DNA from 3 places in the Paenibacillus sp. HGF5 genome. Region 2 is predicted to be linked to each of the others. Evidence: riboswitches for the same ligand, from Rfam matches in the RefSeq annotation. Region 2 holds a riboswitch; each other region holds the start of a gene.
The links. Region 2 has a riboswitch for cyclic di-AMP ahead of HMPREF9412_RS13320 (C40 family peptidase). Riboswitches for the same ligand answer to the same signal wherever they lie in the genome.
Positions count from the first base shown of each region.

Region 1: another riboswitch for cyclic di-AMP. It lies ahead of HMPREF9412_RS30925 (hypothetical protein); the one in region 2 lies ahead of HMPREF9412_RS13320 (C40 family peptidase).
Region 3: another riboswitch for cyclic di-AMP. It lies ahead of ehuB (ectoine/hydroxyectoine ABC transporter substrate-binding protein EhuB); the one in region 2 lies ahead of HMPREF9412_RS13320 (C40 family peptidase).

Region 1 is NZ_AEXS01000180.1:27,682-32,954, forward strand. Features, by position in the region: gene kdpA (potassium-transporting ATPase subunit KdpA) at 1-606, opposite strand, end outside; gene HMPREF9412_RS33755 (potassium-transporting ATPase subunit F) at 637-711, opposite strand; gene HMPREF9412_RS30925 (hypothetical protein) at 864-1,274, opposite strand; cyclic di-AMP (ydaO/yuaA leader) riboswitch at 1,405-1,573, opposite strand; cyclic di-AMP (ydaO/yuaA leader) riboswitch at 2,120-2,292, shown strand; gene HMPREF9412_RS30930 (hypothetical protein) at 2,429-2,893, shown strand; gene HMPREF9412_RS30935 (TetR/AcrR family transcriptional regulator) at 2,903-3,703, opposite strand; gene HMPREF9412_RS30940 (daunorubicin resistance protein DrrA family ABC transporter ATP-binding protein) at 3,929-4,912, shown strand; gene HMPREF9412_RS30945 (ABC transporter permease) at 4,909-5,273, shown strand, end outside.
Region 2 is NZ_AEXS01000079.1:13,190-18,462, reverse strand. Features, by position in the region: gene HMPREF9412_RS13335 (copper homeostasis protein CutC) at 1-628, shown strand, start outside; gene HMPREF9412_RS13330 (ROK family protein) at 664-1,617, shown strand; gene HMPREF9412_RS13325 (hypothetical protein) at 1,925-2,452, opposite strand; cyclic di-AMP (ydaO/yuaA leader) riboswitch at 2,715-2,848, shown strand; gene HMPREF9412_RS13320 (C40 family peptidase) at 2,852-3,328, shown strand; gene HMPREF9412_RS13315 (stalk domain-containing protein) at 3,449-4,723, opposite strand; gene HMPREF9412_RS13310 (2Fe-2S iron-sulfur cluster-binding protein) at 4,945-5,273, shown strand, end outside.
Region 3 is NZ_AEXS01000016.1:15,543-20,815, forward strand. Features, by position in the region: gene ehuA (ectoine/hydroxyectoine ABC transporter ATP-binding protein EhuA) at 1-45, opposite strand, end outside; gene ehuD (ectoine/hydroxyectoine ABC transporter permease subunit EhuD) at 58-720, opposite strand; gene ehuC (ectoine/hydroxyectoine ABC transporter permease subunit EhuC) at 724-1,377, opposite strand; gene ehuB (ectoine/hydroxyectoine ABC transporter substrate-binding protein EhuB) at 1,379-2,233, opposite strand; cyclic di-AMP (ydaO/yuaA leader) riboswitch at 2,589-2,735, opposite strand; gene HMPREF9412_RS01655 (SDR family NAD(P)-dependent oxidoreductase) at 3,102-3,845, opposite strand; gene HMPREF9412_RS01660 (flavin reductase family protein) at 4,029-4,640, opposite strand; gene HMPREF9412_RS01665 (ring-cleaving dioxygenase) at 4,637-5,273, opposite strand, start outside.

The sequences.
Region 1 (5,273 bases), on a different contig from region 2:
GAGCGTAGGCTTCAGTGTCTGCGGCACCTGCAGCGCCACCAGCGCCATCGCAATGATGAAGGCAGCCGGAATGAATACCCGGGTATGCGCCTTAACGAAGTCCTCAAAAAAGTTGCCGACGGTCATACCCTTGCTGGTCACCGCCCGGATAAAAGCAATCGCCACGCACAGCCCGGTCGCCGCGGACGTGAACATCATCATCGTAATGACGGCCATCTGGGCCAGATAAGACAATCCCGACTCGCCGCTGTAATGCTGAAGATTCGTATTGGTCATGAAGCTGATAATGGTGTTGAACGACAAGGTCGGTTCCATATGGCCGATGCCGTTCGGGTTCAGCGGCAGCACCTTCTGCAGCCGCAGAATCAAGTAGCCCGCCGCAACCAGCACGATATTCGTCAACACAAAGCTGACGGCATATCCTTTCCATGTCATCCCCTTGCGTTCTTTTAAGCCGATCAGAGCAAAGATCGGTTTCTCCGCCCAGGAGAACCATCTGTCCGTTCCATTGCTTTCATTGCGAAACACCTGATATAGATAAGTTCCCAGCGGCTTGACCAGCAGCACCAGAACGAGTATAACGATGGCAATTTGTAAAATGCCCATGACGAATGCCTTCCTCCTTCAGCCGATTCCCTAGAATTTTTCAGGGTGAATCAGCGCATAAATCAAATAGAGAAAAATAAAAATCGTGAATATCAACATGATCATCACGGCTGATCAGCCTCCGGTTCCGAAACCACGCGCCCGCACCAGGACATAAACAGCATGAGCAGTCCGTAGGTTCCTCCCAAAATGAGTGCCATAACTAAATCCTGCATGAATGTAACCTCCCCTAACTCTTGTGGCGTCAGTCCAAACGCTTAGCTCATAACGGCTGCCATCAGAAAGGACACCTGATGATGATTCGTATGAAGCACCACATCGGCACCCAGCCCTTTGTATATCAAGCGCGGATTGCCGGAATGGGTGATCACGTAAATCGACTCCGCGGTCCATGTCCGGCAGATCCGTAAATAGCGGCAGCACAGATTCAAGCTGCTTTCGAACAGAAACACCTTGCTGACGGGAAACTCGGGAATGATCCAGGTCTGCTCGTCTCTTGTATCAATCAAAATGATGGGTTTGCAGCCCAGTTCTCGCAGCCTCAGCTGCTCAGCCCGGTTGTTGGCTATGGCCGCAAACGGAACACGTTTGTGCATCAGCTGGCGGACGAATTCCTCCCCGGCCTTGTTCGGCGCGGATACCAGGATGTATTCCTGTGGTTTCTCCATCTTCGTTTCTCCTCCTAAGGTCAGAAAGAGAAGGCAACAACAAAGAAGCCTGCGGAAAGAGAAGAACTCTTCCCGCAGGCTTCTTAACAGGACACGGTGAAATACACCGTAGCCCAAGTCCACGACAATCGTTGCCTCTCTCGATACGCTTACGAGGTTAGCTGACGGATTCGGGCGTGAGAGTCGCCCTACCCATAGACCGTTATCTTGTCTATAGGATTCACCCCAGAGAGATCAGATTTATCTCCCGACTGGTTCCCCCGTTCCTTTTCCATTCAAGGACTCAGCGAAAATTTGAATACGAGTAGCAGTAATTTTATTGCGATTTGACTTGTCGTCCGACTGGGCATAACAGCAGCGACAGGAGGTTTACGCGGTGAGAGTCGCCTCTACCTTCAAATCTCAGCAAGGCCCATGGTACCTTCTCCTAAGATTCGATCCATAATGAACCCGGCGCAGCTCTCACACTGCCTTTAGATCTTTATGGAACGACTGTCCGTATGCCTTGGTCGTTGATGACCGTCAACTCATAGTTCGTATCATACGACCGGCCCTGCAGGATGTAAATGTGAGCAAAAACACATCTGGCGTTATGTCGAACAGGAACCAAGCAGTATTTCGTATTTATCTTCCGAATACTTCTCTATACTATGTATTTCTCTTGTTTTCTCGTATTTATCGCAATCCAACGAGATACCGAGATTTTGCCACGATAATAGATGACAGGATGGATTGTACGCGTTTTCTTTTGCTGTTTTCATCTATTTTCAGAGTGTACGCGTCACAAACGGTCATTTACTTTTGCGTTCGTCCGGCGTATGATTCAGTGCATCTATTTAAGAAACACATGTTATTCGCTGAGCTCCCGACAGACCGGGAGACGGGGGAACCAAAATCGCCAATTTTCGATTGGTGAATGGGGTGAATCCGCTGCGCCAAGGATCGAAAGGGCCCAGTGGTAGGGTGCTCTCAGCCCGAATCCGTCAGCTAACCTCGTAGGCGCGTTTTGAGAGAGAATACCGTCCAAGCTTTGGCATAGCGGCCGCCGGAATTGGGCCTCTAACCATAAATAGGCCTGGAGAGCGGGGTATCTCTGCTCACCAGGCCTATTTGCCGTGCATATAACATGTTTATAAAGGAGCGTAGATCATATCATGACGAAACTCATCGAGGCAGCACTTACACCCGTCATCGAAACCGCAGTGCCTGCATTAGGTGAAGAGACTATCCGCCATATGGAGATATTTCGTTTCGACCGGGGTTCGGCCGAACGTTTTATCCCCTGGAGCGATCACAGCAGGAACTGCGGCTTGTTCAAAGTCAGCTGCAACGACGCGGCAGGATATGTCGAATATGCCCTGCCAGGCACGAGAGAATTTTCGGACCTGGTCCGCTGGGCATCCGTCTTCTCAAGGCTGAGAGGCATGCCCGTGACTGAGGCCATTCGTTATGCCCGAAAGCAGCAGCAATGGGGATCCGCACGGATGCAACTTGCTGTATCGGCCCTCGCCGATCTGGAGATCAACCTGCATCGGCACATCACCCGGGAGCGGTTAGGCAGACTGCCGCTGGAGCGCTCCTTCCTGATGGACTGCTCGGAGGCGTATTATCATTTCTAGGGACAGCAGCTACAGAGAGCTACTGTCCCCGTTTCCCTTGGATTGGGCAGTTTTCCCGTTCTCAATTAATACTCCGGTTCCTTCGATGATCCGCTCCAACCCAAAAGCATAAGCATGCTCCGGATTGTATGCATTCTGGTGTGCCTGACCGGCAGCTTCTCCAACGCGGGATGCAACCGGAAACCTCTCCCACTCCACAATTCTTGCCAGAGCCGGCGAATAGCTAAGCCACCATTCATCGTCGTCCATTCCCGTGTTGATTTGCGTAGAGACCATGCTGTTTCTCAATCTGGCGCAGCTCTCCACATGCATAAGTATGAGTGATAAGGTAGAGTCCATCTCGATATCGGTCAAGCCGATACCCTCCATAGCACGTAGCTCCAGCTCGTACTTCAGAATCAAGTTAGGGCCTAGAACCGGTCTCCTGCCGGTTAAATCCACGATCCACGGGTGTCTCATGCAAAGATCCCAATTCGTCTTCGCGATAAAACGGACCGCTTCGCGCCAATCTCCCTTACAGTCCGATAAAATATTCTCTGAGGCGTATAGGTCAGCGTTCGCCGTATCCAGCATCAACTCCAGCAGCTCGGATTTCCCGGGAACATAGGTATACAAGGACATAGCCCCTACGCCTAGCCGCTCTGCCACTTTGCGCATCGACAACTGCTCGATGCCGTCAACATCCGCGATTTCCATCCCTGCCAACACGATTTTCCGAATCGTCAGCCCCGTGCGTCCCGGAACCGACTGAGGGCCCCACAGAAGATTCAAGCCTCGAGCAGGATCATTTCCTCGTTTGTTAACGCTCATATCCGCATTGACTCCTATCCGAAATTAATATATCGACATTTTAACATACACCGCCTTACGTAATGAAACATCCCGAATTTATACATGGGCTTCCAAATCAAGGATTGACAAAGCGCACACACAAATCGTACACTGTACGGTATGATGTACGAGATGGTGTTGGCATGCCAATGATATCTCATCTCTGCCACTCTCACTCGAGTTTCATTGAAGGAGGACTAAGCCATGGTATCAGGTGAGCTTGCGATAGCAGCCCATCATTTAACCAAGCATTACGGAGGCTTGAAGGAAGGACCCGGACTGAACGGACTCACCCTAGGAGTTCCGAAGGGAACGATTTACGGACTACTCGGCCCTAACGGGGCCGGTAAAACGACAGCCGTCAAAGTCTTCACGACGCTGCTCCAGCCCGACAGCGGGAGTGCGGCCGTTGCCGGATTTGATGTAAAAACCCAGGGTCACAGGGTACGTGAAAAGATCGGCTTGGTTGGTCAGTATGCCGCCATCGATGAACTTCTTACGGGAAGGAGGAATCTAGAAATGTTCGGACGTTTAAGCCGATTAACCTCAAGGCAAGCTCGATCGCGCGCAGAAGAATTGTTGAACCAATTTGAGCTTACCGATGCCGGAAATATGCAGGTCGCTAAATACTCCGGCGGCATGCGGCGGCGCCTTGATCTGGCTGCAAGCTTAATCGTGTCGCCGGAGGTTCTTTTTGTCGACGAGCCGACGACTGGCCTCGATCCCCTAGCCAGGCAGGAGGTATGGAAATCCATTCGATCTTTGAGAGATGCGGGGTCCACCGTGCTGCTGACAACCCAATATCTAGAGGAGGCCGATCAACTCGCCGACAGCATATCCATACTTAAATCCGGACGCATCATCGCCGAGGGAACGTCGGATGAACTGAAATCCTCCTTCGGCGGGGATCGGCTGGAAGTCGTCCTATACAATAGCCATGACTTCAACAACGCCATCCCCATGCTCCAGCAGATAGCCGGGCCGTCCATTATGATTGACGAAACCGGGAACCGGTTAAGCGTGCCGGTGACGGACCGCACAGGATCGCTGGTTAGAGCTGCTGCCGCCTTTTCCGATGCCGGAATTGAACCTAAAGATATTGTCCTGCGGAGGCCGACGCTCGATGAAGTATTCATCCACTTTACGGGCAGGCCAGAAGTCTTGCAGACACAGGAGGTGGCAGAATGATTCCCAATCCACAAGATATCGAACCTGCTGCAGTCTCCCACTCACTTGGAACGAGATTCCGTTATACGATCAGTGATGTATGGGTCCTTGCTCAACGCGAACTCTTGCACTGGCGGGGACAACCAGGCGTTATCATCATCAACTGGTTATTTCCCGTTTTGATGGTTCTCATGTTCGGTCTGCTCTTCGGTGGAGCGATCGTCGTCCCTGATGGGGGAGCATATTTTGAATTCCTGATGCCCGGCATGTATGCCATGACGATGCTCTTCGGGGTAGAAAGCACCGTAATGGCGGTCACCTCAGATGCTTCAAAAGGGGTAACAGACCGTTTTCGTTCGATGCCCATGAACGCTTCCGCCGT
Region 2 (5,273 bases):
CGCGGACCGTCTGGAATTGATCACGGCGATCACCGAAGGCGGGCTCACGCCGGGCATCGGTCTCGTGGAAGAGGTCGTGAAAGCCGTTCAGATTCCGGTCCATGTGATGGTAAGGCCCCATAGCAGATCCTTTGTGTATAACTCGCTGGATATAGCAACCATGGTTGCGGAGGTGAAGGCGATCCGCAGGGCGGGTGCGGCTGGCGTGGTCCTTGGCATGCTGACTCCGGAAGGAAAGATCGACGAGGCCGCCTTGGCCCAAATGCTGGAATGGACGGGCGATATGCAAGTGACATTCCACCGGGCTTTTGATGAATTGGAGGATCAATTCGAAGGGCTGCGTACGTTGCAGAAATACTCGGCCGTCACCCGCGTCTTGACGTCGGGAGGACCGCAGCCGGCACCGCAAGCAATCCCAAGGATCCGCGAGCTTGTGGAACAAGCCGCAGGCAGCGGGCTAAAGATATTGGCCGGGAACGGCCTGAAGTGGGAAATCATACGCGAATTCATCGACCAGACCGGCGTGAGCGAGGTTCATTTCGGCTCAGCTGTCCGGTATGGCCGATCAGGGCTGAAGCCCATTGATCCGGTTGAGCTGCGATCATTGGCTGACAGCTTACATCAATAGAAGTAGCAAACCTATCGGAAACAGGTGAACAAAAATTGCAAACCGAATGGAATAAACAGCAAGAATTTGTGGTTGGCGTTGACCTTGGGGGTACGAAGATCGCGGCAGCGCTCTTTGATTCCGAAGGACAGCTGCTGAACCGGGAGCAAATGGAGACAGCCGGAGCGCGTACGGCCGAGGAAGTGGTCTCTAGAATTACGAACATGATTCGCAGCGTGTCGGGCGGCCACCCGCTTCGAGGCGTAGGCATGGCTTCGCCGGGAACGGTTAACAGCCGGGAGGGCATTGTCATTCACGGCACGAATTTGCCGGAATGGACCAACGTCCCTCTCAAAGCCTGGATGGAACGTGATCTGAATACGGAAGTACAGGTGCTGAATGATGCCAATGCAGCCGCATGGGGCGAATATGTAAGAGGTGCCGGCCGAGGGTCGACGAATATGGTTTACGTGACGCTCAGCACAGGCATCGGATCAGGCATCGTGCTGGATGGCAAGCTGTTTCTGGGCAGCAATTCCTTTGCGGGGGAGCTTGGGCATCATATCATTGATCCCAGCGGTCCGCAGTGCAATTGCGGCAGCCATGGCTGCTGGGAGGTGTTTGCTTCAGGAACGGCCATCGGCCTGGCAGCATCCCAGCGGATGCTTACCCAACCCAGCGTTATTTCCGAACTGGCCGCAGCTGATGGTGGCGTGAACGCCAGGCATGTATTCGAGGCTAAACGTCTTCATGACCCCGTCGCAATAGAGGTCATCGATCGCGCCGTCTATTACATGGCGCTTGGACTGGTTAACGTCATTCATAGCTTCAACCCCGATCGCATCGTGGTTGGCGGGGGTGTGAGCAGAGCAGGGGAGCTACTATTCCCGCAGCTGCGGGAAATGACGGATAAGCTGGTCATGCCGTCCTATCTAGGAACGTACGAGATCGTTCCTGCGGGACTGCGGGACGATGTTGGCCTGGTGGGAGCCGCAGCCTTGTTCCAATAATATATTCATAAAGAAAAGGCAACAAAAGCCGCCCTTCAAGGGCGGCTTTCTGATTATTTCATGAAGAGAGCGGGAAACGGAGCGATCCTATTTGCGTAAGAGAAGTCCGTAACTTGTGACAGGTGATAGGCGTAAACCGTAAGCCGTCATCCGTTTTCACTGGAGTCGAGTTTTTGGTTTCCTATTAGGTTTGTTTGTATCCGACAAACAATAAGCGGTTGCCCGCACTTTCCCGCCCGCCGACGGTAACCGCCGGCTCCAAACCCGCACGCGAGGCGGCCTGCAGGCTTGGAGCCGGCGGCTTCCGCTATTCCATATATTTTGATGCGTCGAACGTAATCATGCTCGTATGGTTAGCATGTTCGATCAGTGAGGAGAGCCTGGTCACTTCGCGTTCCTTCTTGCGCGCCTGCGCCTGATAAGCTTCCGGATCGTATAAGGCCACGTTAAACAGCGTTACGGCGCCATCTCCGCTTCCCCGGCTGCTCTGGCGCTCCAGCTTCTTGCGGGAGCCGAGATGGGCAAGCTGTCCGATATCGCTGCGCATTTGTTTGGCGAGCTCGATCGCCTCCATGATGGTCATGTCGGAGCCGTTCCAACTAATGGTCTGCGTCGTGTTGGAGATTGCCATCAGCAGATCCAGCTTTCTGTAATCCGCTGCGGCGGCTTCGATCTCTTCCGTAATGGCATCCACGCTGCGTGCAGGATACTCCGCCGTTTCCCCTTTTTCAATGATCGTGCTGCTGTTGTTCAAGCGTTCCGACATCAATTGATTCATGAGACGGTTGATTGCTGCCCGGACTGCCAAAGCTTCAGCCATCGTGATTTGACTCATAAGCGAAGGATCACCTCTTTGATTTCTTGTCTGAATATGTAAACGTTCCGAACTGCCCAAAAGTTGCACGCCCGTTAATAAAACGTCGCCGGAGGTTCGATGGAGAGTTACATAATTGTCATGAGTATGTGAGATGCTGTACTGAAAATACATGAAAATTTTCAGCCCATACGACATTGATTAACATATAGTGATAGATTTCTAGGATATTATTGACAGCATCCTTGCTTGTATACTATATTAAGAGAAGGTTACAAAATGTTAATGAATTTTGCCGAATTTCGTTTGTGAAAACGGGGGAACCGTCTTGGGTGAATTATTCTTGTACCATAGAGAGTATAGGGAACCTTCAACCGAACCCTTAGCTAACTCCGTAGGCATCGAAGGAGAGAACATATTTTGAAGAAGTTTGTCATCACATTGCTTGGGTCTGCAATTATTTTTTCTTCAGGTGCCGTATCAGCCTATGCTGATCAACAACCGAATTTTCAGCATCAAGTGAAGCAATTGGTAGGAACGCCTTATAAATGGGGCGGAACAACGACAAGCGGATTTGATTGCTCCGGATTTATTCTGTATATGTTTAGAAATTTCGACGTAGATCTTCCACGCACATCCCAGAGTCAGGCTAAAGCCGGGGTTCATGTGGATCGCGAGGACCTGAGAGTCGGAGATTTGGTATTCTTCAATACAAGCGGCAGCGGCATTTCCCATGCGGGCGTTTACATTGGAGATGGACAATTTGCGCATGCTTCCAGCAGTAAGGGCGTAAGAATCAGCAAGCTTAGCGACTCGTATTACGAACCGCGTTATGTTACGGCGCGCCGCGTATTGAGTCAAGAGAATTATGCTAAACTGGTAGGAAGCGCAAGCTAATTGGAACAGGTAGTTTAGAGTTCGATACATAACCGGAAAGCCTGACAAGAGATGATCTTGTCAGGCTTTCTTTTTTTAGAGAAAATTATAATTTGGGATTCTGCGAAAAGATTCACTAGATTATTCCTTTACGACAGAGGCATTCACGGCGGCTTCCATGCCATTATTATAGGAACGGAACAAGCCCAGACGCCAGAAGGCGGCACCTTTCAGATCATAGCGTTTGGCCAAGCCGAGCTTATCGTCGACGGATGTGGCGGTTTCGCTGCTTAAGCTGATGCCGAGCAGGAGCTTCTGCTTAGGAACGCCTGCCTGAAGTGCCTGCTGAATTGCTTGGTCCACCAAACTGTTGGGCTCAGGAACCTGGGCTTTGGTGCCTACCGGATTGTACTGATACGCCATGACGATAAGATCATCGGCAAGGGAGGCCAGCGTCTTGTAATCATAGCCTTTATAGGCGCTGTTCAGTGGCGGGACCGCTAAGGACAGAGCAATGTCGCCGGGCAATGCCGCTTTCAATTGCTTGACGTAATCATTAAGCAGCTTCTGCTGCTTCGCGGCATCCAGTTTAAAACCAAGCCCTTCGAAATCAAGCACCACGCCGCCGAATCCGTTATCCGCCACCGCAGTCGTGATGCCTTCAATGGACTTTTGGCGAAGGCTGCTGTCGCTGAGGACTTTGGTTAATTCGCCGTTTCCGTCCAAAGCGTAAACCATAAGGTACGGTTTAATCTCCCGATCCGCTGCATCCGCAACAATCGATTGCGGAGTCACGTCGCCGGCAGCCGCAGGCAGACGATACTCGTCGCCTTGAAGCGTAAACTGACCTTCCCGATCAATGCGGCTCCAGCCGAAGGCGACTGAATTCATGGATGGTACGAGATCCCGCTCTTGGAAAGATTGCAAAGCGTAAAAGGCTCTTAGATGCATTTCGCGCTGCGGCGACACGAGGGAAACCGTGCGAGTCGCCTGATTCCAGCCCACATTAACGCCGAATTGGCTGCTGAACGAGCTCAGCGGAATCAGAACGCGGCCTTCCCGTTGGACAGGGGGAGCGGCCAGCTTTACTTTTTTACCGTTGACGGTTGCGCTCGAGCTCCCGACTTGAAGCAGCACTTCCGTTGGTTGACCCTTCACCTTGCCAATGGCCTTCACCGTTTGCGTCTTGCTGTTCCACGTGATTTGAATGCCCAGCGCTTCACCGACCGTCCGGAACGGCACGTAGGTGACCCCTTTGTCTATCCTAGGAGCCGCGTCGAATGTAAGCGCAACGTCATCCAGCGTTACCGAAATGGCAGGCGCAGCGTGTACCTGGCCGATATGGGGCGCGGTTCCGAGCAGAGATAAGGCAAGAACGGCAGCGACGGCTGTTTTTCCTATTCGTCTATGCAGCATGCTAATGTTTCCCTCCAACCCAATAAAATAATAGAATGATATTCATAGAATATGGAATTTGCTCTAGCATACGCTAGTATAGCAAAATTTTCATAGAGTTCCAATTGCATGATGTCATAGAATCGATAAGAGTAAGCTTGTTGATTTTTTAAACTTTCCAGTATAATAATTGAAGGAATTCATACATAACCTGATGATTACATGCATAGGGGGATAAAGGCGTGTTTAAATTCTGGAAAAACAAAAAGGGCGGGAACAGCGGAGAGAATTCGTCGCTCCCGGCAGCGGAAGAGAGAAAGGAAGCCGTGCCGGACCAGATCATCGAGCTTACGGGCCGCGAGGTTCAGCGCAGCGTGGCCCCTGTTCTGGGCATGACGGTGCTTGACTTGGCCGAGCGGAATGAGGTGGATTGGAACTCTTTTTGCAAAAGAGGGACGTGTGCGCGCTGCCGCTGCATGGTGGTGGAGGGAATCGAGTATCTGTCCGAACCCAATCTGGCCGAAGAACGGCGCCTGGATCCGGAAGAAATCGAAGAGGGGTACCGTCTCGG
Region 3 (5,273 bases), on a different contig from region 2:
CTTCTTCGCCTCTTCAGCCTGCTCATCGATTACAACGGCATTCAATAGACTCCCTCCTTATTTTCCACGCTGCAGATTCAAACGCTTCTCCAGCCTTTGCACCAGCAACGACGCGATATAACTGATGATCAGGAACAGAATCCCGACCAGCGTGTATGGTTCGAAAGCGCGAAATGATTGCGACACGATATTTTTGGCCGTCAGCATCATCTCGACCAGCGTAATGGCGCATAGAATCGGCGTTTCCTTAAACATGACAATCAAATAATTCCCCAGCACCGGGATGATCGGCGGTACCGCTTGCGGCAGTATAATGCTCCGCCAGGTCTGGGATTTCGTGTAGTTCAGTGCGGTTGCGGCTTCCCACTGTCCTTTCGGCACCCCTTCAATGCCGGAACGGTACACCTCCGACAGATACGTGCTGTAATGCAGCCCCAGGCCGATGACTCCCGCATAGAAGGCCGGAATCGAAATGCCCGTCAGCAGCGGCAAGCTGTAATACAGGAAGAACACCTGTACCAGCAAGGGGGTATTGCGAATAAATTCTATGATTCCTTTGGTTATGAGCGACAAGGGCTTAAATTTGCTCCGCGCGGCAAAGGCAAGCAGCAGCCCGATAATCAATGCCACCACAAAAGCACAGAGTGTGACCCATACCGTCATTTTTAATGCACTCAGAAGCTGCGGCAGTATTTCAAACACATATTTCCAATCCCACATCCGCTACAGCCTCCCCGCGGTCAGTTTGCGCTCCAGCAGTCGAACCGCCATCGAGACGAGCGTCGCAATGACAAAATACATGAGGAGCAGCAGCACCAGAATTTCGGTGGTCCAGGAGATGTAATTGTTGCGGAGCACCATCGCCTGATACGTTAAATCCGCCATCGTGATGAAATAAACGAGCGAGGTGGATTTGATGAGTTCCACAAGCTGATTCCCGAACGGGGGAAGCATTCGCAGGGACGCTTGGGGCAGTATAACGTTCCACAGCCTCTGCCAAGGCCTCATATTAAGCGCCACGGCAGCTTCCCACTGTCCTTTCGGAACGGCCAGCACCGCGCTGCGAACAATCTCGGAGCCGTATGCGCCGAAATTAAGTCCGATCGCGAGAATCGCCGCCAGCATTTTCGGAAGCTCGATGCCGATGAACGGAAGGGCAAAATACAACCAGAAGAGCTGCACCAGCAAAGAGGTTCCCCGAAAAACTTCGACGTACACGACCGTCGCCGTGCGGACGATCCACAGCTTCGACAGCCGGCACAATCCGGCTGCAAAGGACATCACGATAGCCAGGATGGCTGAAAAGAACGCGACGATAATCGTGATCTCTGCTCCTTTGAGCAGCGTCGGAAGAAAATCGATCCAAGAATTCGGCATGCTATTCCCCGCAGAGCGCAGCGGCCGTCATCTCACCCGGGAGCTCTTCTTCCGTGAACCCGAACTCTTGCAAAATTTCCAGCAGCTCGCCCGACTCCTTCATCTTTTCAAGCTCTGCATTATAAGCCTCCTGGAACTCGGTATCCGCTTGGCGGAAAGCCGTAGCCCCGTAACCGCGAACGCTTTCGCCGTCGATGACCGGCTGTTCGAAATCAGCCACGCGTTCGATGCTGTCGTCGCTGGCTGAATCCAGCATCGCCTGCAGGGACGGCCCCGTCATGGTAATCGCCTGCACCCGATCGGCCTGGAGGGCGCTGATCGCCGAAGCCTGGTCAGGGACCTGTACGATCCGGTCCGCAGGAATGCCTGACTTCTCCATGTAGCCGATTTCGACCGCGCCGGTCATGACAGCCACCTTGGCCTGCTCATTCTTGGCAATGTCCTCATAGCTTCCGAGTTCCATCGGATTCCCTTGCTTTACCGCAAGGGCTTCCCCGATGCTGTACTCCGGATTCGCGAACAGGACGGCAGAGCAGCGGTCCGGATTAATGAACATGCCTGCCGTGATCAGATCAAACCGATCGGCCTGCAATCCGGCGACCAGCGAACCGAATTCCGTTAGCTCCCCTCTCATCTCCTTGATGCCAAGACGCTCCAGAATAACGCGGGCAATCTCAACCGCCTCGCCCGTGAGCTCCCCATTGGCTTCTTTGTAGGCATACGGCTTCTCGTTCGCAAACCCTACGGTGATATATCCCTGCTCTATGGCTCGATCCAGCGTACTTCCTTTGTCGCCGCAAGCCGCGAGCAGTACCACCATCATCACGGACAACACCAGCACAACCACTTTCTTCAAAACCTTCCACAACCTTTCGTAATAGCTTTTCACTTTCTTAAAAAAACGGCATGACGAAATTATCCGTGTTAGCACATGTGTTAACTTGGATATATGGACATTCAGATACCCGTGCATGGGACGAGGCTTCAGGGAAGATGATTCATCGGCTTCCTTGCACGCTTTGACCCAATGCCGTCTGATCGATTCAATTCATTCCACATTTGCAGACGTTGCCCCTCCTCTGTAATTGAATGCTAAAAAGACCACCAAACAGGGGATCTAGACATAGCTCCGCCAGCAGGGGGTCAAAAAATAGAGAAAAGGCCCCTATAGAGAATAAAGGGCCTTTTGTATGAACATCCATTATGTATGCAAGACCCATCCACTGCTGACGAGGTTAGCTGACGGACTCGGGTAAGATGGTACCCTACACTCGTGAATTCCAAGTGACTCGCCCCTGGTGAAACTGGTTCCCCCGCTTTCCGGAATATGTATGCCGGAAACTAAGCGTGTGTTCATGATAAAGGGAAGCTCAGGAAAAGTCAAACCCCTTTAACCGCTTTTTCTGGAAATTCAGAAGTGAAAATACCGTTTTTGCAACGAAAATATCGAGCCTTTTGAACACCTTATTTAAGGCTGTCCATACACCGGATTGGTCATGGAATCCATGCTCCATTTTCCGCTATATAGCAGGCATTTGACGGGTCTTGCGGAAATCGTTCATGACATATACGTTTAATGCCATGAATGAGCCCCGGATCAGGAAGTCTGCCCATATGAAATACGGGGCCGAAAAAAATTTTTGAAACACTCCATAATAAGTCCGATAACAACGCCTGGAATGACTTGCAAAAAGCCCCGATGCTTAGCATCAGGGCTTTTCTCGTCATACCGCGGTATAGCCGCCATCCACCAGCAGACTCGTGCCCGTAATGAAGGAGGCATCTTCACTGGCGAGGAACAATACGGCTTTGGCCACTTCTTCCGGCTGTCCCAAACGGCCCATCGGATGAAGGCCGACCAGGTGCTGCGTGATCGCTTCCGTTCTTCCCTTGATCAGCGGCGTATCGATATATCCCGGACACACGGCATTGATTCGGATTCCTTTGGAGGCATAGTCTGCGCTGAGCGACTGGGTTAACAGCTTGACGCCTCCCTTAGCCGAAGCATAGGCGGTTACCCCTGCTTTTCCGACATGGCTATGGATCGAGCCGCAGTTTACGATCGCCCCTCCGGTTCCTTGGGACAGCATTTGCTGAATGACATATTTATCGCACAGGAAGACCCCTGTCAGATTAATATCAATCGTTCTCTGCCAGTTATCCATCGTTAACTGATCGGCAGGAGCATCATGGGCAATGCCTGCATTCGCGAACAATACATCGACACGGCCAAAATGCTGTACCGTCTGATTCACCATATTCGCGACTTCCTGCTCTTGGGTTACATCCGTTTTGACGAACAGCGCTTCAAAGCCGGCTCCTCTCAATTCGTCGGAAACCGCTTGGCCCTGGTCGGAATAATCCGCGATAACGACCTTGGCTCCCTCTTTTGCAAAAAGTCTGACTGCCGCTTCGCCAATCCCGCTGGCGCCCCCCGTCACAATGACAACCTTGGAATCAAATTTCATGCGTTGATCACTCCTATGTTGTAAATTCATCAACCGGCTATCCATTCATGTAGAATGGGCAAAAACCGACCATGATATTCCAATACCCCGTTTCCTAATGAATGACCAGCATACTATCAAATAAAAAGGACGTTCGCTAAATAACAGTCGCAAAGCAATAACCTTATTCAAGCTCAAGCCCTGTCAGACCGGACGCTCAATCGTAAACATCTCTCCCAGGGTCGAATAGATATTTCCTGCCATGCGGCTCACAGGTTTCAACTTGGATGCGTCAATCCGGCCATGCTCGTAGAGCTCCTCGGACACGTGAAATCGGACGACGCGGGCAATCAATAGATCAGCGGCAGGCAGCTGATCCGTACCATCCAACGTGACGACCTGCTCCAGCACGCATTCCATGCGAATCTTGGATTCCATAATGCCGGGAACCTTAACAACGTCACTAACGACCGGGGTTAAACGGGTTCGGTCAAGCTCACTTTCGTCCGGAGGCAGGTTCGCCGCCGTTTCGTTCACGGCTGCAACGGTATCTTCGTCCACGATGTGGATGACAAGCTCGCCGCTCTGCATGGCATTTCTTGCCGTATCCTTGGGTGCACCGTTCTTTCGCTGAACGGAAACCGACAGCAAAGGGGGATTGCTCGACACAATGGAAAAGTAACTGAACGGGGCCGCATTCAGCACGCCATCCGCCGATAATGTCGTAACGAAAGCGACCGGACGCGGAACGACGCTTCCTATCAGCAGCTTGTATGTGTCCCGTTCGCTTTGGGTATTCGGGTCAATGGATATCACTTGAGTTGCCCCTCTCCTGTATGTTTGACTTGTATAGGCTCCAACCCCTGCTCGATTCGGGCACGCTCCGGTTCGAACCAGGCAGGAAGCTTTAATTGTTCCCCCAGCGAGTCCAGGTCTTCGTCCACCGTAAATCCGGGCGGATCGGTTGCGATCTCAAACAGGATCCCACCACGTTCCCTGAAATATAACGCTTTGAAATAGTTACGGTTCCTGATATCCGTAGGGCGAAAGCCCTGCTCCTTCACCCATTCATGCCATTTGCCGTGCTCCTCATCATCTTGAGCCCGCCATGCGATATGATGGGTCGTTCCGGCACCTCCGGCTCCCAAAGGGATATCCCGCATCGGCAGATCAATCACGTTGCCGAAGTGGCCCGCAGCTTGAAACCGGGCATAATTGACGTCCTCTCCAATGTAGGTCAGTCCCATGACATTCTCCAGCGCCTTCTTCGTCTCCTCCCATTTGCTGCTGAACAGAACCGCGCCGCCGAATCCCTTAATGGCTGTAGCCGATGTTATATCGTCCACGGACCAGCCGTTATTCGGACCGCCTTCCCGCTCCACCAACTCTAGCGAAAGTCCGTCCCGATCGGAGAATTGAAGGTATTGTTCGTTAAACCGGAAAGCCTTC